2 regions of the Streptomyces sp. NPDC030165 genome follow, and region 2 is predicted to be linked to the other one. Evidence: predicted binding sites of a transcription regulator. Region 2 holds the regulator's gene; the other holds the start of a gene.
What was found. The regulator HspR, encoded in region 2, represses chaperone genes until heat shock. The targets are predictions, from matches to a motif close to TTGAGNNNNNNNNNCTCAA.
Positions count from the first base shown of each region.

Region 1: the regulator HspR is predicted to act here: its motif matches at 10,220-10,238, upstream of lon (endopeptidase La).

Region 1 is NZ_JBVIBD010000005.1:83,997-98,667, forward strand. It holds gene ACZ4Z1_RS11635 (cytochrome P450) at 1-1,100, shown strand, start outside; gene ACZ4Z1_RS11640 (multifunctional oxoglutarate decarboxylase/oxoglutarate dehydrogenase thiamine pyrophosphate-binding subunit/dihydrolipoyllysine-residue succinyltransferase subunit) at 1,209-5,024, opposite strand; gene ACZ4Z1_RS11645 (sensor histidine kinase) at 5,262-6,443, opposite strand; gene ACZ4Z1_RS11650 (response regulator transcription factor) at 6,440-7,180, opposite strand; gene ACZ4Z1_RS11655 (spermidine synthase family protein) at 7,259-7,975, opposite strand; gene ACZ4Z1_RS11660 (rhomboid-like protein) at 8,280-9,014, shown strand; gene ACZ4Z1_RS11665 (VOC family protein) at 9,118-9,507, shown strand; gene lon (endopeptidase La) at 10,261-12,669, shown strand; gene ACZ4Z1_RS11675 (Uma2 family endonuclease) at 12,840-13,397, shown strand; gene ACZ4Z1_RS11680 (lysozyme) at 13,455-14,312, opposite strand; gene ACZ4Z1_RS11685 (MarR family winged helix-turn-helix transcriptional regulator) at 14,632-14,671, shown strand, end outside.
Region 2 is NZ_JBVIBD010000028.1:58,485-73,155, forward strand. It holds gene grpE (nucleotide exchange factor GrpE) at 1-162, shown strand, start outside; gene dnaJ (molecular chaperone DnaJ) at 205-1,380, shown strand; gene ACZ4Z1_RS36085 (heat shock protein transcriptional repressor HspR) at 1,386-1,841, shown strand; gene ACZ4Z1_RS36090 (TIGR03618 family F420-dependent PPOX class oxidoreductase) at 1,946-2,350, opposite strand; gene clpB (ATP-dependent chaperone ClpB) at 2,790-5,438, shown strand; gene ACZ4Z1_RS36100 (YbjN domain-containing protein) at 5,624-6,160, shown strand; gene ACZ4Z1_RS36105 (hypothetical protein) at 6,244-7,491, opposite strand; gene ACZ4Z1_RS36110 (prevent-host-death family protein) at 7,782-8,258, shown strand; gene ACZ4Z1_RS36115 (hypothetical protein) at 8,255-8,605, shown strand; gene ACZ4Z1_RS36120 (pyridoxal phosphate-dependent aminotransferase) at 8,686-9,870, opposite strand; gene ACZ4Z1_RS36125 (hypothetical protein) at 10,137-10,412, shown strand; gene ACZ4Z1_RS36130 (DUF2617 family protein) at 10,760-11,278, shown strand; gene ACZ4Z1_RS36135 (spermidine synthase) at 11,473-13,263, shown strand; gene ACZ4Z1_RS36140 (SRPBCC domain-containing protein) at 13,392-14,168, shown strand; gene ACZ4Z1_RS36145 (aldose epimerase family protein) at 14,282-14,671, shown strand, end outside.

The sequences.
Region 1 (14,671 bases), on a different contig from region 2:
GGCCCCTGGTCGGCAACGGCCTCGCGACGGCCGGCGGCGAGGTCCACCGCCGCCACCGCCGCCTGATACAGCCCATGTTCCACGCGAAGCAGATCGCCCGCTATGCCGAGGTGATGAGCGACCGCGCCCGCGCGCTGGCCGACTCCTGGACCCCCGGCCAACGCGTCGCCGTGGAGCAGGTCATGGGGGAGTACGCCATCGAGACGCTGGCGGCGACCCTGTTCTCCACCGACATCGGCCGGCCGGCGGTGGAGGCGGTGCGCCGGAACCTGCCGGTCATCCTGAAGAACATGCTGCTCAGGGCCGCGTCCCCGAAGATCTTGGACAAGCTGCCGATCTGGCGCCGCTTCGACGACGCCACGGCGAGCATGCGCCGGGTCATCGACGAAGTCGTCGCCACGACACGCGAGTCGGGTCAGACCGGCGCGACCGACCTGCTGTCCGTACTCCTCGCGGCACGGGACGCGGACACCGGTGAGGGCCTGACCGACGAGGAGGTCCGGGACGAACTGGTCACGATCCTGTTCGCCGGCACGGAGACCACGGCCTCCACCCTCGCCTGGACCTTCCACCACCTCGCCGAGCACCCCGAGGTCGAGGAGCAGCTGGTCGCCGAGATCAAGGAGGTCGTGGGCGACCGGCCCGTGACCTTCGACGACGTACCCCGCCTCGCCGGTGTCCGGCGCGTGCTGGACGAAGTCATCCGCCTGCACGGGGTGGTCCTGCTGATGCGGCGTACCACCGAGCCGATCGAGCTCAGCGGCTACCGCGTTCCGGCCGGTGTCGAGGTCGCCTTCAGCCTCTACGCCCTGCACCGCGACCCGGCACACTACCCCGACCCGGACTCCTTCGACCCCGACCGGTGGCTGCCCGAGCGGCGGGAAGCGCTCGAACGCAAGGCGGTCGTGCCCTTCGGCGCCGGCAGCCGGCGGTGCATCGGCGACGGGTTCAGCTGGACGGAGGCCACCATCGCGCTGGCCACCCTCCTGGCCCGCTGGAAGCTGCGCCCGGCTCCCGGGACACCGCGGCCGCAGGAGTCCGCTTCGTCGATGGCCCATCCCGACCACGTCCCGATGGAAGTGCTGCCACGCGACGCGTGAACAGCTGGACGCGCGCACAGCAAGGGGCCCCGCCACGAACGCCGTAACGTTCGTGGCGGGGCCCCGGTGCACCGCTGTCACACCGGCCGGTCGGGCCGGTACGGGCTGCTACGCGTCGAACGCCTCGGCGATCAGCGCGGCCTGCTCGGCCTGGTGGCGCTTGGCGGAACCCACGGCCGGCGACGAGGAGTGCGGCCGCGAGATGCGGCGCAGGCGCTCGCCGTGCGGCACATCGGCACCGACGGACAGGTCCAGGTGGTCGATCAGGTTCAGACCCAGGAACGGCCACGCACCCTGGTTCGCCGGCTCCTCCTGCACCCACAGGTACTTGCCCGCGTTCGGGTACTTGGCGATCTCCGCCTGGAGCTCCTTGCCGGGCAGCGGGTACAGCCGCTCGATACGGACCAGCGCCGTGTCGAACGCGCCGCGCTTGACCCGCTCCGCCTCCAGGTCGTAGTACACCTTGCCGGAGCAGAAGATCACCTTGGTGACGTCCTCGGCCTTCGCCGCGTCGTCCGCGATGACCGGCCGGAAGCCGCCCGTGGTGAACTCCGCCGTCTTCGACGACGCCGCCTTCAGACGCAGCATCGACTTCGGGGTGAAGACGACCAGCGGCTTGTGGTGCGGGTTGTGTACCTGCCAGCGCAGCAGGTGGAAGTAGTTCGACGGGAGCGTCGGCATGGCGACGGTCATGTTGTTCTGCGCGCACAGCTGGAGGAAGCGCTCGATGCGGGCCGAGGAGTGGTCCGGGCCCTGGCCCTCGTAGCCGTGCGGCAGCAGCAGGGTGACGCCGGAGGTCTGGCCCCACTTCTGCTCCGCCGAGGAGATGAACTCGTCGACGACGGTCTGCGCGCCGTTGGCGAAGTCACCGAACTGCGCCTCCCACAGGACCAGCGCCTCGGGGCGGGCCAGCGAGTAGCCGTACTCGAAGCCCATCGCCGCGTACTCGCTCAGCAGCGAGTCGTAGACGTTGAAGCGCGCCTGGTCCTCGGACAGGTAGAGCAGCGGGGTGTAGTCCTCGCCGGTCTCCCGGTCCACCAGCACCGCATGGCGCTGGCCGAAGGTGCCGCGGCGGGAGTCCTGGCCCGACAGGCGGACCGGGGTGCCCTCCATCAGCAGGGAGCCGAAGGCGAGGGTCTCGCCCGTACCCCAGTCGATCGTGTCGTCCTCCACCTGGGCCGCGCGGCGCTGCAGCTGCGGCAGCAGGCGCGGGTGGACGGTGACCCGCTCGGGGATGTTGACCTGGGACTCGGCGATCCGCTTGACGACCTCCTGGGAGATCGCGGTGTCCACGGCGACCGGGAACTCGGCCTGCGGCTCCGGAACCTCGGGGGCGGACGGCGCGGTGGTGGCCTCGCGGACCTCCGTGAAGACCTTCTCCAGCTGGCCCTGGAAGTCCTGGAGGGCCTGCTCGGCCTCCTCCAGCGTGATGTCGCCGCGGCCGATCAGCGACTCGGTGTAGAGCTTGCGCACCGAGCGCTTCTTGTCGATCAGGTCGTACATCAGCGGCTGCGTGAAGCCCGGGTTGTCGGTCTCGTTGTGACCGCGGCGCCGGTAGCAGATCAGGTCGATGACGACGTCCTTGTTGAACGCCTGGCGGAACTCGAAGGCGAGGCGCGCGACACGCACGACGGCCTCCGGGTCGTCACCGTTCACGTGGAAGATCGGCGCCTCGATCATGCGGGCCACGTCCGTGGCGTACATGGAGGAGCGGGCCGACTCCGGCGCGGCGGTGAAGCCGACCTGGTTGTTGATGACGATGTGCACCGTGCCGCCGGTGCGGTAGCCGCGCAGCTGCGACATGTTCAGCGTCTCGGCGACCACACCCTGGCCCGCGAACGCCGCGTCACCGTGCAGCTGGACCGGCAGGACGGTGAAGTCCGTGCCGCCCTTGCCGATGATGTCCTGCTTGGCGCGGGAGATGCCCTCCACGATCGGGTCGACCGCTTCGAGGTGCGAGGGGTTGGCGGCCAGCGAGACCTTGATCTGCTCGCCGTCCAGGCCGGTGAAGGTGCCCTCGGCGCCCAGGTGGTACTTCACGTCGCCGGAGCCGTGCATCGACTTCGGGTCGAGGTTGCCCTCGAACTCGCGGAAGATCTGCGCGTACGACTTGCCGACGATGTTGGCGAGCACGTTCAGGCGGCCGCGGTGGGCCATGCCGATGACGACCTCGTCCAGGCGCGACTCGGCGGCCGAGTCGATGACCGCGTCCAGCAGCGGGATGACGGACTCGCCGCCCTCCAGGGAGAAGCGCTTCTGGCCGACGTACTTCGTCTGCAGGAACGTCTCGAACGCCTCGGCGGAGTTCAGGCGGCGCAGGATGCGCAGCTGCTCCTCGCGCTCCGGCTTGGAGTGCCCGCGCTCGACCCGGTCCTGGATCCACTTGCGCTGCTTGGGGTCCTGGATGTGCATGAACTCGATGCCGGTGGTGCGGCAGTACGAGTCGCGCAGCACGCCCAGGATGTCGCGCAGCTTCATCATGGTCTTGCCGGCGAAGCCGCCGACGGCGAACTCCCGCTCCAGGTCCCACAGCGTCAGCCCGTGCTCGATGATGTCGAGGTCGGGGTGCTTGCGCTGCTCGTACTCCAGCGGGTCGGTGTCGGCCATGACGTGACCGCGCACCCGGTAGGCGTGGATCAGGTCGAAGACCCGGGCCGCCTTGGTGACGTCGTCGTCGTGGCTGACGTCGATGTCACGCAGCCAGCGCACCGGCTCGTAGGGGATGCGCAGCGACTTGAAGATGTCGTCGAAGAAGTCGTTCTCGCCGAGCAGCAGTTGGTTCATGATGCGCAGGAACTCGCCGGAGGCGGCGCCCTGGATCACGCGGTGGTCGTACGTGCTGGTCAGCGTCATGACCTTGGAGATGCCCAGCTTGTTCAGGGTGTCCTGGGAGGTGCCCTGGAACTCCGCCGGGTAGTCCATCGCGCCGACGCCGATGATGAGGCCCTGTCCGGGCATCAGGCGGGGCACGGAGTGGACGGTGCCGATGCCGCCCGGGTTGGTCAGCGACGCGGTGACTCCGGTGAAGTCCTCCATCGTCAGCTTGTTGTTGCGGGCGCGGCGGACGATGTCCTCGTATGCCTGCCAGAACTCGAAGAAGCTGAGCGTCTCCGCCTTCTTGATGGCCGCCACGACGAGCTGGCGGTCACCGTTGGGCTTGACCAGGTCGATGGCCAGACCGAGGTTGACGTGCTCGGGCTTGACCAGCGTCGGCTTGCCGTCCTTCTCCTGGAAGGAGTAGTTCATCGACGGCATGGCCTTGAGGGCCTGCACCATCGCGTACCCGATGAGGTGGGTGAAGGAGACCTTCCCGCCCCGGGCGCGCTTGAGGTGGTTGTTGATGACGATGCGGTTGTCGAACAGCAGCTTCACCGGAACGGCGCGCACGGACGTGGCCGTGGGCAGCTCCAGGGAGGCGTTCATGTTCTTCGCGACGGCGGCGGAGGGGCCACGGAGGGTGACCAGTTCCGGGCCTGCGGGCGCCTCGTCGGCCTTCACATCGTCCTTCTTGACTGCGGGCTTGGCGGTCTTCGCTGGTTCGGCCTTCGCCGGGGCGGCCTTGGCGGGCGCCGGGGCACTCGCGGCCGGCTTCGCCGGTGCGGCGGGCTGCGCGGCTGCGGGCTGCGCGGCCTGCGGCGCGGCGGGGGCCGCGGGCGTGCCCGTGGCCGCAGCCTGGGGCGTTCCGGCGGCCGGAGTGGCGGGGCTGCCGTCACTCGCCGGGGCCGGCGCGGCGGCGCCCGCTCCTGGCTTGTAGTCGGCGAAGAAGTCCCACCAGGCTCGGTCTACCGAGTTCGGGTCCTGGAGGTACTGCTGGTAGATCTCATCGACGAGCCACTCATTCGGACCGAACGCGGCAGCAGGGTTCTTACCCTGCCCCTCTTGGTCAGTCGAAGTGCTCGAGCTGTTGGGGGACTGTGGCGACACGGCGGCAACCGCCCTCTTCCGCTTCCTAAGGTGGTGGACAGCGGGAATAAAGGCTACGCCTCTCCGGACCTTTGGTGCAGTCCGGGGCCGTCAGTCGTCGTGCACGTCACATTCGGCCGGGGGTTTCGGGGCATGACTTGACGGGAAACACCCCAGGTTCCCCTGCACTCGGGTACGCGGCATCGCCGCCGCACCCCGGATTGTGTGCTTCCACCACCGACCCTACGACACCCGGGGTCAACCTCGGACGGAGTCGCTCCCCGGAAGAGTGACGCGGATGCGGCAGCCGCTCGGCGATTCGGCCACCCGGATCCGTCCGCCGTGCAGATCCACCGCCCAGCGCGCGATCGCCAGCCCCAGCCCCGTACCGCCGTCGCTGCCCGGCCCCGACGCCGCCGGGTCGCCCCGGTTGAACCGCTCGAAGACATGGTGCCGCTCGGCCTCCGGGATACCCGGACCCTCGTCCTGCACCTCCAGCTCCAGGCCGCCCGGCGTCTCGCCGCCCCGCGCCCGCACCGTCACCCGGCCGTGCCGCGGGCTGTGCTTGATGGCGTTGTCGATCAGGTTCGCCACCACCTGGTGGAGCCGTTCGGCGTCCGCGTACGCCGTCAGCTCCGGCGGCGAGACGTCCAGGTGCAGATGGACGTCCGTACGGGTGTGGGTGCCGGAACCGGCGAGCCCGGACAGCGTCGAGGCGCCCCGGCTCATGTTGGCTTCCTTGAGCACCCCCGACAGGTACGGCCACACCTCGAAGCGGCGGGCGTGCAGCGGCACCACCCCGTTGTCCAGCCGCGACAGGTCCAGGAGATGCTCCACCAGCCGCCCCAGCCGTTCCGTCTGCTTCAGGGCCGTACGCATCGTCTCCGGGTCGGGCTCGCAGACCCCGTCCACCACGTTCTCCAGGACGGCGCGCAGGGCCGCTATCGGGGTGCGCAGCTCGTGCGAAACGTTGGCGACCAGCTCCTTGCGATGGGTGTCCACCGCCTCCAGATCGGCGGCCATCCGGTTGAACGCGTCCGCCAGGTCACCGAACTCGTCGCGCCGCCCGCCGCGCACCCGGCGGGTGTAGTCGCCGTCCGCCATCGCCCGGGTCACGTCCGTCATGTCGTCCAGCGGCGCGGTCAGGCTCTGCGCGACGAACTGGGTGACCAGCAGCGAGGCGATGATCGAGAAGACCGTGATGACGCGCAGCTCGGTGTCGGAGTGGATCGCGACGAACACCAGCAGCGTCGTGATGATCACCGAGACGATGACCAGCGCGCCGAGCGCCGCCTTGACCGAGCGGTACGGGTCCAGCGGCCGCAGCCCTTCCCAGACCCGCCGCCAGAACGGCACCCAGACCCGCTCCAGCAGCCCGTCCGGCCGACGCTCGCGGTCCCGGCGCCCGGCCCGCTCCTGCTGGCGGGAGAGGCCCGTCATACGGGCGGGGTCTCCAGCGCGTACCCCACCCCGTGCACCGTACGGATACGCTCCGCGCCGATCTTGCGGCGCAGCGCCTTGATGTGGCTGTCGACCGTACGGGTGCCGGACGCGTCCGCCCAGTCCCACACCTCGGCCAGCAGCTGCTCACGGGAGAGCACCGCGCGCGGCGTGTTGGCCAGACACACCAGCAGGTCGAACTCGGTCGGCGTCAGATGCACGTCGGAACCGCGCACCCGCACCCGGCGCTGCGCGTGGTCGATCTCCAGCTCACCCAGACGCAGGATGCCGCTGCGCGGCGTGTGCGCGGCCAGCGCCGCCCGCTCCACCCGCCGCAGCAGCACATGCACCCGGGCCGCCAGCTCCCGCATGGAGAACGGTTTGGTCATGTAGTCGTCCGCACCGACACCGAGACCGACCAGCATGTCCGTCTCGTCGTCGCGCGCGGTGAGCATCATGACGGGCACCGGACGCCGCGCCTGCACCCGGCGGCACACCTCCAGCCCGTCGAAGCCCGGCAGCATCACGTCCAGGACCAGCAGGTCCGGCTGCCACGCCTCGGCGGTGTCCACCGCGGCCGGCCCGTCGGTCGCCGTCTGCACCTGGAAACCCTCGGCGCGCAGCCGGGCCGCGATGGCGTCCACGATCGTCGGGTCGTCCTCCACGACGAGGATCCGGCGCTGGGCGCCGGGCGTGGCCGCGGCGGTGCCGCCCTGGGTGGTCTGCGTCTGATCCATCGCCCGCCCCTGCGTGTCCCCGTGCTGCATGGTCGCGTACTGCTGGGCAGCAGCGTAAGGGCAGGCTATGACCGTCGGCTACGCGCCCTTGCGCGCGAGGTGCACCACGTCCGGGACGCCTCGGACAACGGGGATCTCTTCGGTACGTACGCCGGTGAACCCGGCATTTCGTAGAGCCTCCTCGAACGCGGCCGACGGCTGCGCCGACCACACGGCGAGCACACCACCGGGCGCCAGCCGCGCCCGGCAGGCCGCGAGACCGGCAGGGGAGTAGAGGCCGCCGTTGTCCTCCGTGACGGTCCACTCCGGCCCGTTGTCGATGTCCAGACACAGCGCGTCGAACACGCGTGACCCGGCACCCTCCCGCACATACGCCACCAGGTCGGCCGCCACCACCTCCGTACGGGGATCGGCGAACGCCGCCCCCGACACGGCGGACAGCGGCCCGGCCCGGTGCCAGTCGATGACCGCGGCCTCCCGCTCCACCACCGTCACCCGGCCCCACCGGCTGTCCTCCACCGCCCTGACCAGCGAAAACCCGACCCCCAGCCCGCCGATCAGCACACTGGGCGACACCTCCCGGTCCCCCAGCTCCCCGAGCGCCGCATCCACCAGCAACCGCTCGGACCGTCCGTCCGAGGTGTCCATCAGAAAACACCCGTTGGCGATGATCTCGAAGTGCTCGCCCCGCTGCCGCAGGACGACCTCGCCGTACGGGCCCTCCCGACGGTCGAGGACCCGCGGCCCGGCGGATACGTGCACGGAGACAGGCATGGCGTGCGCGGGATGAGACATGACGGCCATCCTGACCAATCGGACCGGGACGGGTCCAACCGGATTCCCCGCCCGGACCGCGCCACGGCGCGTGACGCACCTCACGGCCACAGCTCACTCATGGGTTGAACGTGCAGGCTGTCCCTCACGTAGATCTCCAGTGGACCACCGGATTACGGACCGGGACGGAAGGGGCCAGGCACCAGTGAGCCGGGTGAACACGGCACAAGCCACCGAAAAGACACCACCCGACGAAGGAGCCGAGCCCACCCGGACAGCCTCTTCCGCGGGAACGGGCACCGCAGAGGCGACTCCCCTCGACGGGGTGCCGAGGCCGCGGACAGGACCGGAGACCGCCGAGGCCGCGGCCCCCGGCCCCGTACAGCCGACCCCGGCACTTCCGCTGACCCGAAGCCGGCGCCCCGCGCCCTGGCGCCTCCTCCCCGGCCCCCTCGGCGCCCCCTTCACCTTCGCCTACACCCTCCTCCTCGTCACCACTTCACTCGTCGCCGAATACGCCGACCCCGACCTCGTCCACCGTCTCCTCCAGGCCTCCAGCACGGACGTCGAGCACCTGGCGCAGGCACCCCTGCTCGTGCTCGCCGCCAGCGCCCTGTGGATCGCCGGCGGCATGACCTCCGCGTACGCCATCGCCTTCCTGCTCGTCCTGACAGCCCTGGAACGCCGAGTGGGCGCCCTGCGGACGGCGGCAGTCTTCTTCGGCGGCCACGCGGTCGCGACGCTCGCCACCGAACTCCCGGTCGGTGCCGCGGTGGCCCTCGGCCACCTCCCCGCCGACTCCCTCCAACGCCTCGACTACGGCATCAGCTTCGGCGTGATGGCCTGCACGGGCGCACTGACCGGCCTGCTGCCCGCCTGGGCCCGGTGGCCGCTCCTGACGGGCGTGACCTGGTTCGCCGTCAACAACCTGCTGACCTCCGGCGACCCCGTCAGCGACTCGGGCCACCTCCTCGCCCTCGTCCTCGGAACACTCACCCGGCCCCTCCTGCGACGCCCCCGCCGACCTCGCCCGAGGGCGATTGTCAGTGGCCGTTGCTAGCTTCTTGGACACGCTTCTCCACGGCACTACGGGGGAGTGGAGCGAGGGTCGTACCCGGCCACGACGACCGGGGCCCCGCTCCGTTCAGGAAGAGGCACCCACCATGCGAATGATCTTCGTCAACCTGCCGGTCAAGGACATCGCCGCGTCCCGCGAGTTCTTCACCCGCCTTGGCTTCACCTTCAACCCGCACTTCTGCGACGAGCACACCCTGTGCATGACCGTCGAGGAGAACATCTCCGTCATGCTCCTCCAGGAAGACCGCTTCCGGGACTTCATCAACGGCGACATCAGCGACGCCACGAAGACCACAGAAGTCCTCACATGCCTGTCCTGCGACAGCCGCGAACAAGTCGACGAGATGCTCGCCAAGGCTCGCGAAGCGGGGGCGGGCGAGTGGAAGCCGGTGATGGAAGCCGGTCCCATGTACGGCGCCAGCTTCCAGGATCTGGACGGGCATGTGTGGGAGCTCATGCATATGGCTCAGGGCTGACGGGCCGCTGGCGCGGCGGGTGGGCCTGGTTCGTAGGTGCGCCCTGGTGGGTGGCTGGGGCTTTGCGCTTCGCGCGAGTTTTGCGCTGTCGCGCGGATCGCATTTGTTTGTGCGGGGGCGGGGGTGCGCAGGGGGCCAACTCCTCGGCACCGTTGAGCCCTACTAATGCGATTCGGTGGCCGGGAACCCGGCTGCCTGCGGGGATGGCCCCCTACGCACCCCCTCAGGCCGGTTTGGCGAGTCCGGGACAGCTGGGGGGAGTCTGTCGATGACCCTGGTGCCCGCTCTCCTGGGGGTGAGGTCCCTGGCGGTGGGGCGGGAAGGCAGCCCGTTGCCCGTCGCCCGGCATTGTCACGTGAGCCTGGTGGGCCGCAGCTACCCCAACACGTTCACCGGATGGGGCTTGGCTTGTGCATGTCCCCAGCCCAGATGCTCGGAAAGCCGCATACGGCGCGGGCTCGGGGACATACAGGGGTCTCCCCGCAGGCAGCCGGGTTCCCGGCTACCGAATCGCATTAGAAGGGCTCAACGGTGCCGAGGAGTGACCCCTGTGTGGCCCCGAGCCCCCCACCACCGGCAGACCGCGTACCAAGCCCGTCCGGCGCTTGAGGACACAGGAACCCCACCCCCGCGGCGGGAAAGCAGAACACCGGTATGTGGGTGATCGCTCACAGCGAACAGGGGTCAGGGAACACCAGGCACTCCCCACGCATTGAGTGGACATAGCTCAACTTGCCTGCCGAAGGGAAGATCATGGCTTCGACGTCCACCCCGCTCACCCTGCCCGTGCTGCCCCTCGACGACGAGGTCGTCCTCCCCGGCATGGTGGTGCCTCTGGACCTGTCAGAGGCGGAGGTGCGGGCCGCCGTGGAGGCCGCGCAGTCCGCCGCGTCTCCGGGTAACAAGCCACGGGTGCTCCTTGTGCCGCGGATCGACGGCGCGTACGCGGCGATCGGTGTGCTGGGCCGGATCGAGCAGGTCGGGCGCCTGTCCGACGGCGATCCCGGCGCGCTGATCCGCGGCCTCGGGCGCGTGAGGATCGGTGCGGGCACTACGGGACCCGGCGCCGCCCTGTGGGTGGAGGGCACCGCCGTCGATGAGACGGTGCCGGACCCCCTGCCGGGTGCGGTGACCGAGCTGGTCAAGGAGTACAAGGCGCTGGCCACCGACTGGCTGAAGAAGCGCGGCGCCTGGCAGGTCGTGGACCGCGTCCAGCAGATCGAGGACGTCTCGCAGCTCGCCGACAATTCCGGTTACTCGCCGTTCCTGAGCACCGAGCAGAAGGTGCGGCTGCTGGAGACCACCGACCCGGTGGCGCGCCTGAAGCAGGCCACCGAGGCGTTGCGTGAGCATCTCGCCGAGCAGGACGTGGCGGAGGCCATCGCCAAGGACGTCCAGGAAGGCGTGGACAAGCAGCAGCGTGAGTTCCTGCTGCGCCGCCAGATGGAGGCCGTCCGCAAGGAGCTGGCCGAGCTGAACGGCGACCCGGAGGACGAGGGCGAGGACTACCGCGCCCGCGTCGAGGCCGCCCAGCTTCCGGAGGACGTCCGCAAGGCGGCCCTCAAGGAGGTCGACAAGCTGGAGCGGTCCAGCGATCAGAGTCCTGAGGGCAGCTGGATCAGGACCTGGCTGGATACGGTGCTGGAGCTGCCGTGGAACGAGCGTACCGAGGACGCGTACGACATTCCCGGCGCCAAGGAGGTCCTGGACGCCGACCACGCGGGCCTGGAGGACGTCAAGGAGCGCATCACCGAGTACCTGGCCGTGCGCAAGCGGCGCGCGGACCGCGGCCTCGGCCTGGTGGGCGGCCGCCGTGGCGGCGCCGTGCTGGCGCTGGTCGGCCCGCCCGGTGTCGGCAAGACCTCGCTGGGTGAGTCCGTGGCCCGCGCGATGGGCCGCAAGTTCGTCCGGGTCGCGCTCGGCGGCGTGCGGGACGAGGCGGAGATCCGCGGGCACCGGCGTACGTATGTCGGCGCGTTGCCCGGCCGTATCGTGCGCGCGATCAAGGAGGCCGGCTCGATGAATCCGGTCGTCCTCCTGGACGAGATCGACAAGGTCGGCTCGGACTTCCGGGGCGATCCGGCGGCCGCCCTCCTCGAAGTCCTCGATCCGGCGCAGAACCACACCTTCCGGGACCATTACCTGGAGGTCGAGCTGGATCTGAGTGACGTGGTCTTCCTGGCCACGGCCAATGTCCTGGAGGCGATACCGGAGCCGCTGCTCGACCGTATGGAGCTGGTCCGGCTGGACGGCTACACCCAGGACGAGAAGGTCGTCATCGCCCGCGACCACCTGCTGCCGCGCCAGCTGGAGCGGGCCGGGCTGGAGTCCGGCGAGGTCACGCTCACGGATGAGGCGCTGCACAAGCTGGCCGGGGAGTACACCCGCGAGGCGGGCGTACGGAACCTGGAGCGGGCCGTCGGGCGGCTGTTGCGCAAGGTCGCGGCCCAGAGCGAACTGGGTGAGCAGGAGCTGCCGTTCACGGTGGGTGTGGGCGAACTGCGCCCGCTGATCGGGCGCCCGCACCACACCCCGGAGTCGGCGCAGGACCCGGCCGAGCGGCGCACGTCCGTACCGGGCGTGGTCACCGGCCTCGCGGTCACCGGCGCGGGCGGCGACGTGCTGTACGTGGAGGCTTCGCTCGCCGACCCGGAGACCGGCGCTTCCGGGCTCCAGCTGACCGGCCAGCTGGGCGACGTGATGAAGGAGTCCGCGCACATCGCGCTGTCCTTCCTGCGCTCGCACGGCGCGGAACTGGAGCTGCCGGTCGGCGACTTGAAGGAGCGCGGCGTCCACCTGCACGTACCGGCGGGCGCGGTCCCGAAGGACGGCCCGAGCGCGGGTGTGACGATGACGACGGCGCTGGCCTCGCTGCTTTCCGGGCGGCAGGTGCGCCCGGACGTGGCGATGACCGGTGAGGTGTCGCTGACCGGGCGGGTACTGCCGATCGGCGGTGTCAAGCAGAAGCTGCTCGCGGCGCACCGGGCGGGGATCACGACGGTGGTCATCCCCAAGCGTAACGAGCCGGACCTGGACGACGTGCCCGCCGAGATCCTGGAGAAGCTGGACGTCCATCCGGTCTCCGACGTCCGCCAGGTCCTCGACCTGGCCCTGACCCCGGCCTCGGCCCCGGCCGCCCCGGAGGTTCCGGTCGCGGCGTGACGGACGCGCCCGGCCACAGCGGCCCGGAGTCCCCTGGTACGGGGGCTCCGGGCCGCGCGTGTCCCGGTCACCGTGCGTATCGTTGTACTGCGCGACTGCCCGCGCTTCGCGGCGGTGGGGAGGAGCGCACGGTGACCATCGAGCTGACCGACAACAGGTTCGATATCGAGATGGCCGACAGCGGCGAGCTCAGCTTGGACGAAATGTTCGACCAGCTGGAGCGGATGCCCGTCCCCGAGGGCTGGAAAGCAGAGATCGTCGAGGGGGCCGTCGTCATGTCGCCGCAACGGGACAACCAGTGGGACGTCATCCTGGGGGTCGTCGAACAACTACGCGCGAAGTACCCGAGGAAGAGCATCAAGTCGGATGTGCGCTTCGACTTCCCCGGCGGCCTCAACGGCTTCGCGTGCGACGTGGTCGCGCTACGGGACGGATCGGAGAAGGACGACAAGGGACGCTGGCGGTACCAGGACGTCGAATTCGTTGCCGAGGTCATCTCCCGGGGCACCTCGCACAACGACTACGGCCCCAAGCTGGATGCCTACGCAGTGGCCGAGGTCCCGGTCTACCTCATCGTCGACCCCTACTCGGGCCGGTGGCATCGCTACACGCTGCCCAAGGACGGGAAGTACCACCAGTACCTGACCCTCGACTTCGGCGACCCGGTCGACCTGACCCACACGGTCGTCGGCCTGACACTCGAAACGGCGGACTTCGACCGGAAGTGACGCCGCACCCCGACCCGGGCCCCGGCACCCCCCCCCGCGCCGGGGCCCGGCCTCGTCTCACCCGTTGGCCAGCGCCTGCAACCGCTCGTACGTCCCGTTGAACCGGTTCCGGTCGCCGACCGTGGTGCCCGACGACGTGTACTGCCAGATGGTGTGGAAGCTCCAGCCGGCCGGGAGTTCGCCGGCTGAGGAGCCGTAGCGGGGGATCCACAGGGGGGTGACGGTGCCGAAGCCGGCGTAGTTGCCGGTGCACTGTTTCCACCAGCTGGTGGAGGTGTAGATGACGGCGTCCCTGCCGGTGCGTGCCTTGTAGGTGGCGAAGAAGTCCTTGATCCAGCTGACCAGGGCGGACGCGCTCTTGCCGTAACAGGTCGGGCCGTAGGGGTTGTACTCCATGTCGAGGGCGCCGGGCAGGGTGCGGCCGTCCTTGGACCAGCCGCCGCCGTGGTCCGCGAAGTAGGTGGCCTGGGCCGCGCCGCTGGAGGTGTCGGGGGTGGCGAAGTGGTAGGCGCCGCGGATCATGCCGGTGTTGTAGGAGCCGTTGTACTGCTGCGCGAAGTACGGGTTGGTGTAGCTGGTGGATTCGGTGGCCTTGACGTACGCGAAGCGGACCCCGGCGTTCCACAGGGTCTGCCACGGGACGTTGCCGTTGTGGCTGCTGACGTCGACGCCTTCGACGGAGGCGAGGGTGGGCGGCGGCGCTTCGCCCGGCGCGTCGCCCTCGTGCCGGGCGACCTGGGAACCGGCCCAGTCCTGGCCGGGGTGGGTGGGTTCGGGGGCCGGGCCGTACGGGGCGGCGCCGGCGGTGCCCGGCAGTCCGAGGAGGAGGGCCAGGACGGTGAGGAGGATGCCTGTCAGGGCCGCCGTCGGGTGCGTGCGGCGGCGGGCGGCGGGTCCGGATCTGTGCACGGGCATACGTGCCTCCGAGGATCTCGGTGAACTGACCTGAGGGGGGCGGCCGGGCAGGCCACGGCGCGCGCCGAGCGGAAGGGAGGGGAGAGAGGGTGAGGGGGTGAGGGGGAGGCCGCACCGGACCGTGTGGTGTGAGCATGCCAAGTTCGTGCCGATGACGGTACGCGCGTAGATGCGGGGGGCAAAGAGGGGAGCCGGGCTTCCGTTGGTCTAATCCTGCGAAATACTGGACAAGCTGCGGCTTCGGCCGCCGCTGGAAGAAACTTTCACGGTCCGGAAAGCGGGAGAGGGCGCCGACGTGCACAACACCAGACCCGACGGCATGGCAGGGGCGGACGAATCCCATGGTGTGGACCAGGTGT
Region 2 (14,671 bases):
GTCGCGATCCTCCAGCCGGGGTACCGCATCGGTGAACGAACGATCCGCCCCGCGCGGGTCGCGGTCGCCGAGCCGCAGCCGGGCGCGCAGTCCGGCAAGGCCGCCTCGGAGGACGACGCGAAGGCTTCGGACGAGGAGAGCGGTGGCCCTGAGGAGGGCTGACGCGGCGGCGCGCACAGCAGTTCGGGAGGAGGGACGTCGGGGATGAACACCAAGGACTTCGTGGAGAAGGACTACTACAAGGTCCTCGGCGTCCCGAAGGACGCCACCGAGGCGGAGATCAAGAAGGCGTACCGCAAGCTGGCCCGGGAGTTCCACCCGGACGCCAACAAGGGGGACGCCAAGGCCGAGGAGCGCTTCAAGGAGATCTCCGAGGCCAACGACATCCTCGGTGACCCCAAGCGTCGCAAGGAGTACGACGAGGCGCGGGCGCTGTTCGGCAACGGCGGCTTCCGGGCCGGCCCCGGCGGCGCCGGTGGCGGATCGTTCAACTTCGACCTGGGCGACCTCTTCGGTGGCGGTGCGCAGGGCGGCACGGCGGGCGGCGGCTTCGGCGGCGGGCTCGGCGACGTCTTCGGCGGCCTGTTCAACCGCGGCGGCGGCACGCGTACGCAGCCGCGCCGCGGCCAGGACGTCGAGTCCGAGGTGACGCTCAGTTTCACTGAGGCGGCGGACGGGGCCACGGTCCCGCTGCGGATGTCCAGCCAGGCGCCCTGCAAGGCGTGTTCGGGCACCGGCGACAAGAACGGCACGCCGCGCGTGTGCCCGACCTGCGTCGGCACCGGACAGGTCAGCCGCGGCGGCGGTGGCGGCTTCTCGCTCACCGACCCGTGCGTGGACTGCAAGGGCCGCGGCCTGATCGCGGAGAACCCGTGCGACGTCTGCAAGGGCAGCGGTCGGGCGACCAGTTCGCGCACGATGCAGGTGCGCATCCCGGCGGGCGTCTCCGACGGGCAGCGCATCCGGCTGCGCGGCAAGGGCACCCCGGGCGAGCGCGGCGGCCCCAACGGCGATCTGTACGTCGTCGTGCACGTCGAGGCCCACCCGGTCTTCGGCCGCAAGGGCGACAACCTGACCGTCACCGTCCCGGTCACCTTCCCGGAGGCGGCGCTGGGCGGCGAGGTGCGGGTGCCGACACTCGGCGGCCCGCCGGTGACCCTCAAGCTGCCGGCCGGGACGCCCAACGGACGTACGATGCGCGTGCGCGGCAAAGGCGCGTCGCGCAAGGACGGCACCCGCGGCGACCTGCTGGTCACCGTCGAGGTGAGCGTCCCCAAGGACCTCGGCGACGCCGCACGGGAGTCGTTGGAGTCCTACCGCGAGGCGACCGCGGGTGAGGACCCGCGGGCGGAGCTGTTCCAGGCCGCGAAGGGAGCTTGAGTCGGATGGATGGCCGGGGCGGGCGTCGGAACCCGTACGAACTGACCGAAGAGTCGCCGGTGTACGTCATTTCCGTCGCGGCTCAGCTCTCGGGTCTGCATCCGCAGACGCTGCGTCAGTACGACCGCCTGGGGCTGGTCTCGCCCGACCGTACGGCAGGGCGCGGCCGGCGCTATTCGGCCCGGGACATCGAACTGCTCAGGGAAGTGCAGCGGCTGTCGCAGGACGAGGGCATCAACCTCGCCGGCATCAAGCGCATCATCGAACTGGAGAACCAGGTCACGGCGCTGCGCCAGCGGGTGGCCGAGCTCCAGCACGCGGTCGAGGGCGCGGCCGCCGCCATCCAGCAGCGGGAGGCGGCGGTGCACGCCTCGTACCGCCGGGACCTGGTGCCGTATCAGGACGTGCAGCAGACCAGTGCGCTGGTCGTGTGGCGTCCGGGGAAGAAACGGTCCGACTAGCGGACCGCCGCAGGTCGCAGGCCGTGGGGCCGGGATTGCCGTGGGCAGCCCGGCCCCTCTGCCGTTTCGGCGGCCGTTGCAGCCGGCCGACGGCGGCACCCGCCCTAGGCCCGGCCCAGCGCCTTGCGGACGGTGATCTCGATCATCACCCGGTCCGGCTTGGGGGTCGGGGTGCGGCCGTACCGCTCCGCGTAGCGCCGTACCGCGTCCGCCACCACGTCCGCGTCCGTACGGATACGGGCGACGCCCTCCAGGGTGGCCCACCGCCTGCCCTGCATCTGGCACACGGCGACCCGGGCGCCGTCCGGGCCGCCGGCGAGGACATGGCCGACCTTGCTGCTGTCCTTGCGGGTGATCACGCGGGCGATGCGCTGGTTCGCGTCGAAGGTGACACCGACCGGGACGACGTGCGGCGTGCCGTCGGGGCGCAGGGTGGTCAGCGTGCACAGGAGGTGCTCGCTCCAGAAGGCGAGGTACTCGGGGCTGAGGTCGTCCAGGTCGTGGGCCATGACCGGAAGAGTAATTGGGGATTCTGTGGGGGCGCCGTGCGGAGGGTCTGCAAAGGGACAGCGCAGGGAACGTGGAGGAGGCGTGAAGGAGCCGTGGGACCGCCGTACGCCCGGGTGAGGGAGCAGAAGACGCCGACCGGTTCCGGTGCGGCGGCGGACGGTCCGGATCGGGACGACGGAGGCAGGTCGGGCGGGGACGGCCGGGCAGCGGCGGTGCCCGTACGGCGGACCGGAGAGCGCCTCCGCGAGGACCGGTTGGCGGCACGGCGGCATGGTCCGTGCCACCCGGTGCACCCGTAGAAGGGCCGGAAGGCACCGGGGAAGTCCCCGAAACCGCGTTGAGTGGAATAGACTCAACTTATCGGACGTTGAGTTGAGCAGGTTTCGCTGCCGGACCATGGCACCGATCACGCACCCGAGCCCAAGGAGGAGCGCGCGAGTGGACGCCGAGCTGACCAACAAGAGCCGCGAGGCGCTGAGCGCCGCCAACGAGCGGGCGGTGACGGCGGGACACGCGGACATGACCCCCGCGCATCTGCTGCTCGCCCTCCTCGCCGGCGCGGACAACGAGAACGTCACCGACCTGCTGGCCGCCGTCGGGGCGGACGCCGCCGCGCTGCGCTCCGGCGCCGGGCGCCTGCTGGCCGCACAGCCCAGCGTGCAGGGTTCCACAGTCGCCCCGCCGCAGCCCGACCGCGACACGCTGGCCGTCATCGCCGACGCCGCGCAGCGCGCGAAGGAGCTGGGCGACGAGTTCGTCTCCACCGAGCACCTGCTCATCGGCATCGCCGCGAAGGGCGGCCGTACGGGCGAGCTGCTGACGGAGCAGGGCGCCACGGCCAAGAAGCTGCTGAGCTCCTTCGAGGACAGCAGGGGCGGCCGGCGGGTCACCAACCCGGACCCGGAGGGCACGTACAAGGCGCTGGAGAAGTTCGGCACGGACTTCACGGCGGCCGCGCGCGAGGGCAAGCTGGACCCGGTCATCGGCCGGGACCAGGAGATCCGCCGCGTGGTGCAGGTGCTCTCGCGGCGTACGAAGAACAATCCGGTGCTCATCGGCGAGCCCGGCGTCGGCAAGACCGCCGTGGTCGAGGGCCTGGCGCAGCGGATAGTGAAGGGCGACGTCCCCGAGTCGCTGCGCGACAAGCGGCTGGTGGCGCTGGACCTGGGCGCGATGGTGGCGGGCGCGAAGTACCGCGGCGAGTTCGAGGAGCGGCTCAAGACCGTCCTGGCGGAGATCAAGTCCAGCGACGGCCAGATCATCACCTTCATCGACGAGCTGCACACGGTCGTCGGCACCGGCGCGGGCGGCGACTCCGCCATGGACGCGGGCAACATGCTCAAGCCCATGCTGGCCCGCGGCGAGCTGCGCATGGTCGGCGCGACGACCCTGGACGAGTACCGCGAGCGCATCGAGAAGGACCCGGCCCTGGAGCGGCGCTTCCAGCAGGTGCTGGTCGCCGAGCCGACCGTCGAGGACACGGTCGCGATCCTGCGCGGGCTCAAGGGCCGCTACGAGGCCCACCACAAGGTGCAGATCGCGGACTCGGCGCTGGTCGCCGCCGCCACCCTCTCCGACCGCTACATCACCTCCCGATTCCTGCCCGACAAGGCCATCGACCTGGTCGACGAGGCGGCCTCCCGCCTCCGTATGGAGATCGACTCCTCGCCCGTGGAGATCGACGAACTCCAGCGCTCCGTCGACCGGCTGCGCATGGAGGAGCTGGCGCTCAAGAACGAGACCGACGCCGGCTCCGTGCAGCGCCTGGAGAAGCTGCGCAAGGACCTCGCCGACAAGGAGGAGGAGCTGCGCGGCCTGACCGCCCGCTGGGAGAAGGAGAAGCAGGGCCTCAACCGCCTCGGCGAGCTGAAGGAGAAGCTGGACGAGCTGCGCGGCCAGGCCGAGCGCGCCCAGCGCGACGGCGACTTCGACACCGCCTCCAAGCTGCTGTACGGGGAGATCCCGGGCCTGGAGCGGGAGCTGGAGGAGGCCGCGGCGGCCGAGGCCGAGCAGGAGGCGTCCCAGGACGCGAAGTCCTCGATGGTCAAGGAGGAGGTCGGTCCGGACGACATCGCGGACGTGGTCGGCTCCTGGACCGGCATCCCCGCCGGGCGCCTGCTGGAGGGCGAGACGCAGAAGCTGCTGCGCATGGAGGACGAGCTGGGCAAGCGGCTGATCGGGCAGGCCGAGGCCGTCCGGGCCGTCTCGGACGCGGTGCGCCGCACCCGCGCCGGTATCGCCGATCCGGACCGCCCCACCGGCTCGTTCCTCTTCCTCGGCCCGACCGGCGTCGGCAAGACCGAACTGGCCAAGGCGCTCGCCGACTTCCTCTTCGACGACGAGCGGGCGATGGTCCGCATCGACATGAGCGAGTACGGCGAGAAGCACAGCGTGGCCCGGCTGGTCGGCGCCCCGCCCGGCTACGTCGGCTACGAGGAGGGTGGCCAGCTCACCGAGGCGGTCCGCCGCCGCCCGTACAGCGTCGTCCTGCTGGACGAGGTGGAGAAGGCCCACCACGAGGTCTTCGACGTGCTGCTCCAGGTGCTGGACGACGGCCGGCTCACCGACGGCCAGGGCCGTACGGTCGACTTCCGCAACACGATCCTGATCCTGACCTCCAACCTGGGATCCACCTTCCTGATGGACCCCCTGCTGAAGGAGGACCAGAAGAAGGAGAAGGTGCTGGAGACGGTACGGGCGTCCTTCCGGCCCGAGTTCCTCAACCGGCTGGACGACCTGGTGGTCTTCCACCCGCTCGGCACCGACCAGCTCCAGCGGATCGCGGGCATCCAGCTCGACCACCTCCAGCGCCGGCTCGCCGACCGCAGGCTGACCCTGGACGTCACCGACCGCGCCCTGACCTGGCTCGCCTGGCTCGGCCAGGAACCGGTCGTCGACCGGCCGCAGGCCGTCTCTTCGGGGCCCGACCTGTCCTACGGCGCCCGCCCGCTGCGCCGCCTGGTCCAGACGGCCATCGGCGACCAGCTCGCCAAGGCGATCCTGGCGGGCGAGGTGCTGGACGGCGACACCGTACGGGTGGATGTCGCCGCGGACGGCAGGTCGCTGGAGGTCGGTCCCGTACGGTGAGCCGCACCGGACCGCCGGGGCCGGACGGCCGAGGCGGACCGCCGGCAGCCGGCCGCCGTCGCACGGGGCGGCCCGCCGTTCCTCCCTCCGGGTCTTCAGCCCGCAGCGGAGAGCGGGCGGCGGGCTTGCCATGACGGGGCCGGGATGGGGGAGGATGGCGAAGACCATACGAAGGGAATTCCACGGTGAGCATCGACCCGTCCTCGATCCCGAATTTCGGGGGCCAGCCCGAACCGCAGCCGTCGGGGCCTGATGGTCCCGTCCTGCCCGACCAGGACCTGGTCAAGCAGCTCCTCGACCAGATGGAGCTGAAGTACGTAGTCGACGACGAGGGTGACCTCGCCGCCCCGTGGGAGCAGTTCCGCACGTACTTCATGTTCCGTGGCGAGGAGGAGCAGCAGATCTTCTCCGTCCGCACGTTCTACGACCGCCCGCACGGCATCGACGACAAGCCGAAGCTGCTGGAGGCGCTCGACGACTGGAACCGCCGGACGCTGTGGCCCAAGGCCTACACCCACACCCACGACGACGGCACGGTCCGGCTGATCGGCGAGGCGTCGATGCTGATCGGTACCGGCGTCGCCCTTGAGCACTTCGTGTCGAGCACGGTCAGCTGGGTCCGCGCCTCGATCGAGTTCGACAAGTGGATTGTCGAGCAGCTCGGCCTGGAGGCCGACGTCGAGGGTGAAGGCGACGAGAAGCCGGGTGACGCGGAGGCGTGAGCCTCCCGCGTGGACCACAGGCGTAGGCGGGCCCCGGAGCGATGTGCTCCGGGGCCCGTCGCCGTTTTTCCTGGCGCGGCCGCTCACAGCGGCTCGGGCGCCATCGTCAGCAGGTACAGGCCGTAGCCGAGGGAGAGCACGGCCAGTGAGCCCGTCGCCAGGACGACGGCGCGTGGGCGGGCGCGGGCCAGCGCGACCGCCGCCGGGACGAGCAGCGGGAAGGCCGGCAGCAGGAACCGTGGCTTGGAGGGGAAGTAGCCGGTGCCGCCCAGGGCCATGGCCACCAGCACCGCGGTGTAGGCGAGCAGCGGCAGGGGCGGCCGGTCCAGCACCAGCAGGACGAGGAGCAGGACCGATACGGCGACGACCGCGGCGGCCATGTACTGCGCCAGCGGCGCGTCGTGCAGGAACAGCCGCTTCACGGACCGAAGGGCGTCCCGGCCGAAGTCGAAACGGGAACCCCAGATCTCCTGCACCTGGAAGTAGCCGCGCGGTCCCGCGCCGGTCCGGACACCCACCCACAGGACGTATCCGAGCCAGCCCGCGGGGGCGATCAGGGCCGCGGTCCAGTAGGGCCAGAGGGGGCGGCGGTTCCGGGGTGGACGGTCGGCCGCCTGTTCCCGCGGTACGGGTCCGCCGTCCGGGTCCTGCCCGCGCCGCCAGGTCTGTACGGCGGCTGCCGCCATGACCGCCGCGGCCACCGCGAGGCCGTTCGGCCGGGCCAGTCCGGCGAGCACCGCCAGGGCGCCGGCCCACAGTGGACGGCCGGTGAGCAGGGCGTACAGCGCCCACGCGGCCGACGCGGTGAGCAGCGGTTCCGTATAGCTCAGCGATTCGACGACGGCGTGCGGCAGCAGGGCCCACAGCACCACCAGGAACGTGCCCGCGCGCCGCCCGTACAGGTGCGCGCCGACCGCGAAGATCCCCCAGGCGGCCAGGGCCGAGGCCGCCCAAGCGAGCAGCAGCCCGGCGTCGAGCGCACCGACCGGCAGGACGGCGGACACGCCGCGGATCAGCCCCGGGTACAGGGGGAAGAAGGCCAGGTCGGCGAGGGGGTCCGGCGGCCACATGTGGTGGGGCGTCGGGGAGCCGTAGCCGTACCGGGCCACGCTCAGGTACCAGTTGGAGTCCCAGGTGGCGCCGAGCAGGTCCCGCGGGTGGCGGCCGGTGTGCCATGCCCAGAGCGCCGTGCACAGGACGCCCGCGCAGCGGACGGCCGCGAACAGCGCGAGGGCGGGGGCCGCGCGGCGCAGGGCGGCCCGGACGTGGACGCGTACGGAACCGGGCCGTGGCGCCGCGGCGGCTGCGGTGTCGACGGTCTCGGCGGACACGAAACACCTCCGGTACGCGCGCGGCAGCCACACACCAGGCCCTCGCGCGCCCGGCGCACCCCGACACCACGACTCTCGGGGGCGTCCGGCCGCCCCGCGACCCCGGTAGGCCGACCGGGTGGCCTTCGGGTGCGCGCGACGGGCCGTGCCGTCAGAGGCCGCGCAGGCGGTCGACCGCTTCCCGGAGGATCTTCTCCTGCTTGCAGAAAGGGAAGGCGTGCGCGCTGACAGGCGAGCCCCTTGGACTAGAACTCAGAGCACGATCTGAGTACGCTCTGATTATGTCTACTGTGCGTCTGGAAGCAGAAACGGAATCCGTCTCCTTCACCGACCTCTCCCGTAACCCCAAAGGCGTAGCGGCCAGAGCTGCCGCCCTGGGACGTCTTCGCGTCACCCATCGGGACGCGCCGGACATGGTGCTGACCACGGCTGTGCGCGCGGAGCACGCCGAGGAGAATCTGACCACTGCCTCACGGCTTTTCCTCGCACTGATGAAGCAGGACGACGGTGCCAAGTCGCTGCTTCTCGCGCTGCCTGAGGTGTTCCCCTGGGTGCGGCACTTGGACGCGGAAGAGGTCCGGTCCTTCACCGTCGAGCTTCTGGAAGCCCTGTCGGACGCCGCCGAACTAGGGGCGGGAGAGGCCGTGCACCGCGCGATCGTCTCCTGGCGCGCCACGGCTCGCATCAATGCCGATCCCGACCAGCTCAGGGATTCGCTGCGGCCACTCGATGGTGATGACCTCGGTCAGGTCGAGGTGTGTGGGTGAGCCCGAAGAAAGGGGATCGAGTCAGCGTTCCGCCCCTCAACGGGTGGAACGTCGTCTTCGGCACCACGGAGGCGGTGACGGGCTGGGAAGAACTGTGCCGCGTGGCGTTGCCGAGCGCGCATCGCTGCCTGGACGCACTGCGCGCCGATCCGCTGAGCCGGTCGAACTGGAGCCGTCAGCACCAGCTACGCGGAAGGCATGCGACCAAGGCGTGGAAAGGCTCCGATCTGGAGCAGTGGGAGTACGAGGTCACCAGCGGCGGTCGGGTCCGCTACCTGGTCAGCGTGGAGACGTCCACAGTGATTCTCGTGTACGCCTCCCCACAGCACCCGAAGGACACCGAATGACCTGGGGTTGGTCCAGGGGCGATGGTCTCTCGCGCAAGCCCGGGCCCCTGTGACCCCTCAGTACATGTATCCGACGCCCGTCAGGGCGTAAGCCGCTTGAGGCGGGCTACTGCCTCATCCAAGAGTTCCCTCCGCTTGCAGAACGCGAACCGGACGTACGGGGCGCCCTGGTCCTGGTGGTCGTAGAAGACGGCGTTGGGGATGGCCACGACGCCGGCCCGTTCCGGGAGGGCGCGGCAGAAGGCGAAACCGTCCTCCTCGCCGAGGGGGCGGATGTCGGTGGTGACGAAGTACGTGCCGGACGGGCGGAAGACGCGGAACCCGGCGGCGGCGAGGCCGTCGGCCAGCAGGTCACGCTTGGCCCGCAGGTCGTCGCGCAGGCCGGTGTAGTAACTGTCGGGCAGGGCCAGTGCCTCGGCGACCGCGTACTGGAACGGCCCGGCGGATACGTACGTGAGGAACTGCTTGGCGGAGCGGACGGCGCCGACCAGCTCCGGGCTCGCGGTGACCCAGCCGACCTTCCAGCCGGTGAAGGAGAAGGTCTTGCCGGCCGAGCCGATGGTGACGGTGCGTTCGCGCATGCCGGGCAGGGACGCCAGCGGGATGTGCTCGCCTTCGTAGACGAGGTGCTCGTACACCTCGTCGGTGATGACGAGCAGGTCGCGTTCGACGGCGAGGCGGGCGATCTCGGTGAGTTCGGCGCGGTCGAGGACGGTGCCGGTGGGGTTGTGGGGGGTGTTGAGGAGGATGAGGCGGGTGCGGTCGGTGACGGCGTCCCGCAGTTCGTCGAGGTCCAGGGCGTACGTGCCGTCCTCCGCGGACGGGCGCAGCGTCACCGGGACGCGGGTGCCGCCCGCCATCGCGATGCACGCGGCGTACGAGTCGTAGTACGGCTCCAGCGCGATGACCTCGTCACCGGGCTCCAGGAGGGCGAGCAGCGAGGCGGCGATGGCCTCGGTGGCGCCGGCGGTGACCAGGACCTCGGTGTCGGGGTCGTACGCGACGCCGAGGTGGCCGTAGAAGCGGTGCTGGTGCGCGGCGACGGCGGCGCGCAGTTCGGGGACGCCGGGGCCCGGCGGGTACTGGTTGCCGCGTCCGTCGCGCAGTGCGCGGACCGCCGCCTCCCTGACCTCCTCCGGTCCGTCGGTGTCGGGGAAACCCTGTCCCAGGTTGATCGATCCGGTGCGTACGGCGAGTGCGGACATCTCGGCGAAGATCGTCGTACCGAACTCGGCGAGGCGGCGGTTGAGCAGCGGTCGTGACATGTCCGCCATCCTCCGCCGAACCTCTGGACTTCCTCAACTGTGCTTTGCGGCCCGGCCAGCCCGGGCAGGAGCCCCGCACCGATGACACGGCGCGGGACCGGACGGCCCGAAAGAGGTCGCCGGAACCGGAGTGGATCAGCGCGGACCGGAGAGGGATCGAAGGACACGGACGACACGTACGACAGCGCTCCGCCCGGGCCGCGGGACACGGCGCCGGGCGGAGCGGGTGCCTCGCTTCGGGGGACGGAAAGGAGTGTGGGGCGACGATGGGTTTTGTGGTCTTCCTCGTGATCTGTGTGGTGGTCGCGGCCTTGGTGGCCACGGCGGCGCAGAGCCGCGACGGCGGCGGCCGCCGCAGCCTCGGCAAGCGCGGGCGGGACGGCACCGGCTGGTGGGTGGCCGGTGACCCGGGCGTGGGCGGCGGACACCACCACGGCCACTCCTCCTGCGGCGGAAGCTCCTCCTGCGGCGGGGGTGGTGGCGGGCACCATTCGTCGTCGTCCTGCGGTGGTGGTGGCGGCTGCGGTGGGGGCGGTTCCTGAGGCAGTCCGGGGGCCGGTTCCGGGAGGGGCCGGGGGTGGTCCCGGCAGCGTTGCTGCCCCGTAGACATGCATGGGGCCCATGCCGGTCCGCATATGCGCCCAGCAGGGTCAACGCCCGCTGAGAGGTGGGTTGTTGAACAACTGAACTGAGTGGCCCTCTGAGGGATGGAAACCCGGCGAAGATGGGTAAAAACGCTGTGGGCCCCGCTCGTTTCATGATTCCCTCTCCTTAGAGAATCCCAGTTCTCGGACCCCACGTGGGCACGAGCCGGCAGACAGTCGTAACCCTGATCCCGTCTCCGGGGCAGGCCGGCCCACCATCCACTGCGTGCTTGCGGAGCCGACCCATGCTCACGACCCTGAAAACGGCCTACACCGATACCCGCGCATCCGACCTGGCCTGGGCGCTCGGCAGGGAGCCGCTGCCGGCCCTGGCCGTGCTCGACCTGCAACTCGGCGACGCCCGCGTTCAGTTGAGGCTGCTCGGCGCCTCCCACCAGGTGCTCCTGGAGGAGGAGCGCGGCACCTGCTCCGAGACCGTCGCCTGCATACCCGGCAGCAGCACCCCGCTTCCGCTCGGCGTGGCGAAACGCATTGGCGACTGGGAGTATGAATTCGCGGCCCACGTCGAGACGCTCTCGCAGGGCTCGTTCGCCGGGCGCGCCCAGGAGCTGCTCGCCCTGGTCGCCGAGCACCCCCTCGGCCTTGCCGGAACATTCCCCGGTTCGCCGCACGCGTTCACCGCGATGCTGGCGCAGCGCGAGGACGGTCAGGTGCGCTGGCGTACCTGGCACGCCTATCCGCAGGAAGGGCGGCTGGTCGCGACGCGTACGCGGGTGGGCGTCCGGATGGCGGCGGCCATCTGACGGGCGACGGCGACCGCCCTGTCGGCGACGGGGACGGCGACTGCGCAGCCTTCGACCGCGATATCCGCGGGCGCTCCTACTGGCTCGCGGGGCCGGCCGCGTGCCCGTCGTGCTCCAAGTCGCCCGTGTGGGACGCGCACTACGCTCGTGTGGGTGACATAGGGCCATCCGGCCGTCACGTAGCGTTGCACGACATGATCGATCCGCCTGATCCAGTCCATCGCGGTTCCCCCGTGCCGCCCGAGGCGGAGCGTCCGGCACGGCTGCCCGTACCCGCCGGGCTCGGCCGGCTGTTCGTCCTGGCCACGGCCTTCGTCTGCGCCGCCTGCGGCCTCGTCTACGAACTCGAACTGGTCGCGCTCGCCTCCTACCTGACCGGCGACTCGGTCACCCAGGCCTCCGTCGTGCTGTCCGTCATGGTCTTCGCGATGGGCATCGGATCGCTGCTCGCCAAACGGCTGCGCTGCCGGGCGGCCGTCGGCTTCGGCGCGCTGGAGGCGGTCCTCGCGCTCGTCGGCGGCTTCTCCGCGATGGCGCTCTACGCCTGCTACGCCTGGTTCGGCCAGTCCCGCTCCGTCCTGGTCGCCTTCTCGCTGGCCATAGGCATGCTCATCGGCGCCGAGGTGCCGCTGCTGATGACGCTCATCCAGCGGGTCCGCCGCCAGGACGCGGGGGGCGCGGTGGCGGACCTGTTCGCGGCCGACTACGTGGGCGCCCTGGTCGGCGGCCTCGCCTTTCCCTTCCTGCTGCTGCCGGTGCTGGGTCAGGTCTCCGGCGCGCTGCTCACCGGCTCGGTCAACGCGGCGGCGGGCGGCGGCCTGGTGCTCTGGCTCTTCCGCGGCGACCTGTCCGTACGGGCCCGCTGGGCGCTGATCGCCGCCAACGTGCTGGTGCTGGCCCTGCTCGCCGCCGGGACGGCCTTGGTGTCCCCCTTCGAACGGGCCGCGCGGGACGCGGTGTACGGGTCGGCGGCGCGGGTCGCGGTGCGTACCGGCATCCAGGAAGTCGTGATCACGGGCGGTGCGGGCCCGGACGGCACGGGCAGCGCCGGGGCCACCGGGAATCACGTGGACAGGTCGGGCCGGGACGCGTCCCCACGCGAGCGGCCCGGGCCGGGAGACGGCAAGGGCGGCGCAGCGGCCGGGAGGACCGGCGGGCCGCTCGGGCTCTACCTGGACGGCCGGCTGCGTGCCGGCGCGGCCGACGACCGCCCGTACCACGAAGGGCTGGTGCACCCGGCCATGGCCGGCGGTCCGCACCGCCGGGTCCTGGTGCTCGGCGGCGGCGACGGCCTCGCCGCCCGCGAGGTGCTGCGCCACCCCGGCGTCACGTCCGTGACGGTCGCCGAACTCGACCCCGGCGTGGCACACCTGGCCCGCACGGACCCGGGGCTGTCTGCGCTCAACGGGCACGCACTGGACGACCCACGGGTCCGGGTGGTCGCGGGTGACGTGTTCGAGTGGCTGCGGCGGGGCGGCGCCGCGGACCGCAACGGCGGCCCGTACGACGTCGTCATCGCCGACCTCCCCGATCCGGTGAGCACAGCCAGTACCAAGCTCTACTCACAGGAGTTCTACGGCCTCACCGCCCGCGCGCTGGCCGTGGGCGGCCGGCTGGCGGTGCACGCCGGGGAGCCCGCCTCCCGGCCGCGTGCGTTCTGGACGGTCGACGCGACCGTACGGGCCGCCGGCCTGCGCACCGTCCCGTACCGCATCCCCGGGCGGACCGTGCCCCGGACCCCGCCCCGCACCGATGCGCCGGAACGCTCCTGCGGACCGGACCGCCCGGCCACCCACCGCACCGCCTGCGGCTGGGGCTTCCTGCTTGCAGCGCACCAGCCACCCCGCCTGACCCTCTCCCCGGACACCCCCGCCCTCCACTCCCTGACCCCCGCCGCCCTCCAGGCCGCCGCCCGCTCCCTCACCGGCACCCGCATCCCCGGCCTGCCGCCGTCGACGCTGATGCATCCGCGGTACCTGGACTGAGACCGGCCCGGGCGCTTCGTACCGAAGCCCGGGGCGGCGTTCTGCTTTCGCTCCCGCGTTCGCCCGCGGGAGAAAAATGGTGCCGGGCCGGGCACGTGGGCCGGGAGGGCTGGGTAGGCTCCCATGCCATGGAGCACGAGGTGTACGTTCCGTTTCCCGTCGAGACCGTGCGGCAGGCGCTGACCGAGCCGGAGCGCGTGGCGCGCTGCATCCCCGGATGCCAACTCGACGCCGACGCGGACCCCGGCACCCCCGGCGGGCGGCTGCGGCTGCGCATCGGGAGTTCCACCATCACCTACCGCGGCACGCTGACCGTCACCGGCCGCGGCGCCGACACGGTCCTGGTCGAGGCGAGCGGCATGGAGTCGCGGGGTGACGGCTCCGCCGAGCTGTCCCTGACCGTACGGCTCGCTGCCGCGCCCGACGACTCCGCCGCGACCGTCCTGCGGTGCGCCGGTACGGTCACCAGCACGGGCCGCCTCGCCGAGGCCGGCGACCAGACGGCCGAGTCCGCCGGACGCCGCGTCCTGGACCGCTTCGCCGCCAACCTCGCCGCCGACCTCACCGACAATTCGCCGGCCGCCGAGGACAGCGGCACACCGGCCGCGCCGCCCGCCGCCGCGACCGTCTTCGACTCCGAGGTCCCGCCGCCGTCGCTCGACCCGCTCGCCGACGCCGACGAGCAGGACGGCACCCCGCCCGCCGAGGCCGCGCACGCGCGGCGCACGATGATCGGCCGCAGCGCCGAGGAAGTCGACCACGCACCGCCGCGCGGCCGGTACGCCCCCGTCCCCGCCCCGCAGGCGGCGACCACCTCCGCCACCCTGCGCTGGGCGGCACCGGCCGCGGCCCTCGCGCTCGCCTCGGCGGTCGTCGTGGGGCGCGTACTGCGGCGCCGCCGCTGAGCCGACCGGTGCGGGGGCGTGGCCCGATGCGGGTACGTGGCCCGTCCGCGCCGCGCGCGACACCGCGCCTGCCACGCCGCCGTACCGCGCCGGCTCCCGGTTAGGGTCGGACCGTGAGTGACAACGACACGCGAAACGCCGCGCAGGGCCAGGTGCGGCTGACCGCCGGCGACGCCGAAGTGACCGTGGACCCCGCCAACGGCTGCCGGCTCGCAAGCCTGCGCATCGGCGGTACGGAACTGCTGCGGCAGGGCGCCAAGTACGGCTCCTTCCCGATGGTGCCGTGGTGCGGCCGGATCGAGGACGGGCGCTTCCGCAACGGCGGCGAGACGCACCGGATGCCGGTCAACTCCCCGCCGCACGCGATCCACGGCACCGGCCGCAACGTCGCCTGGACGACGGCGCGCACGGACGCCGCCGGCGCCGCGTTCACCTACGACCTCCTCGACCCGGCCGCCACCCCCTGGCCGTACCCGGGCCGCGTCACCCAGCTGGTCCAGCTG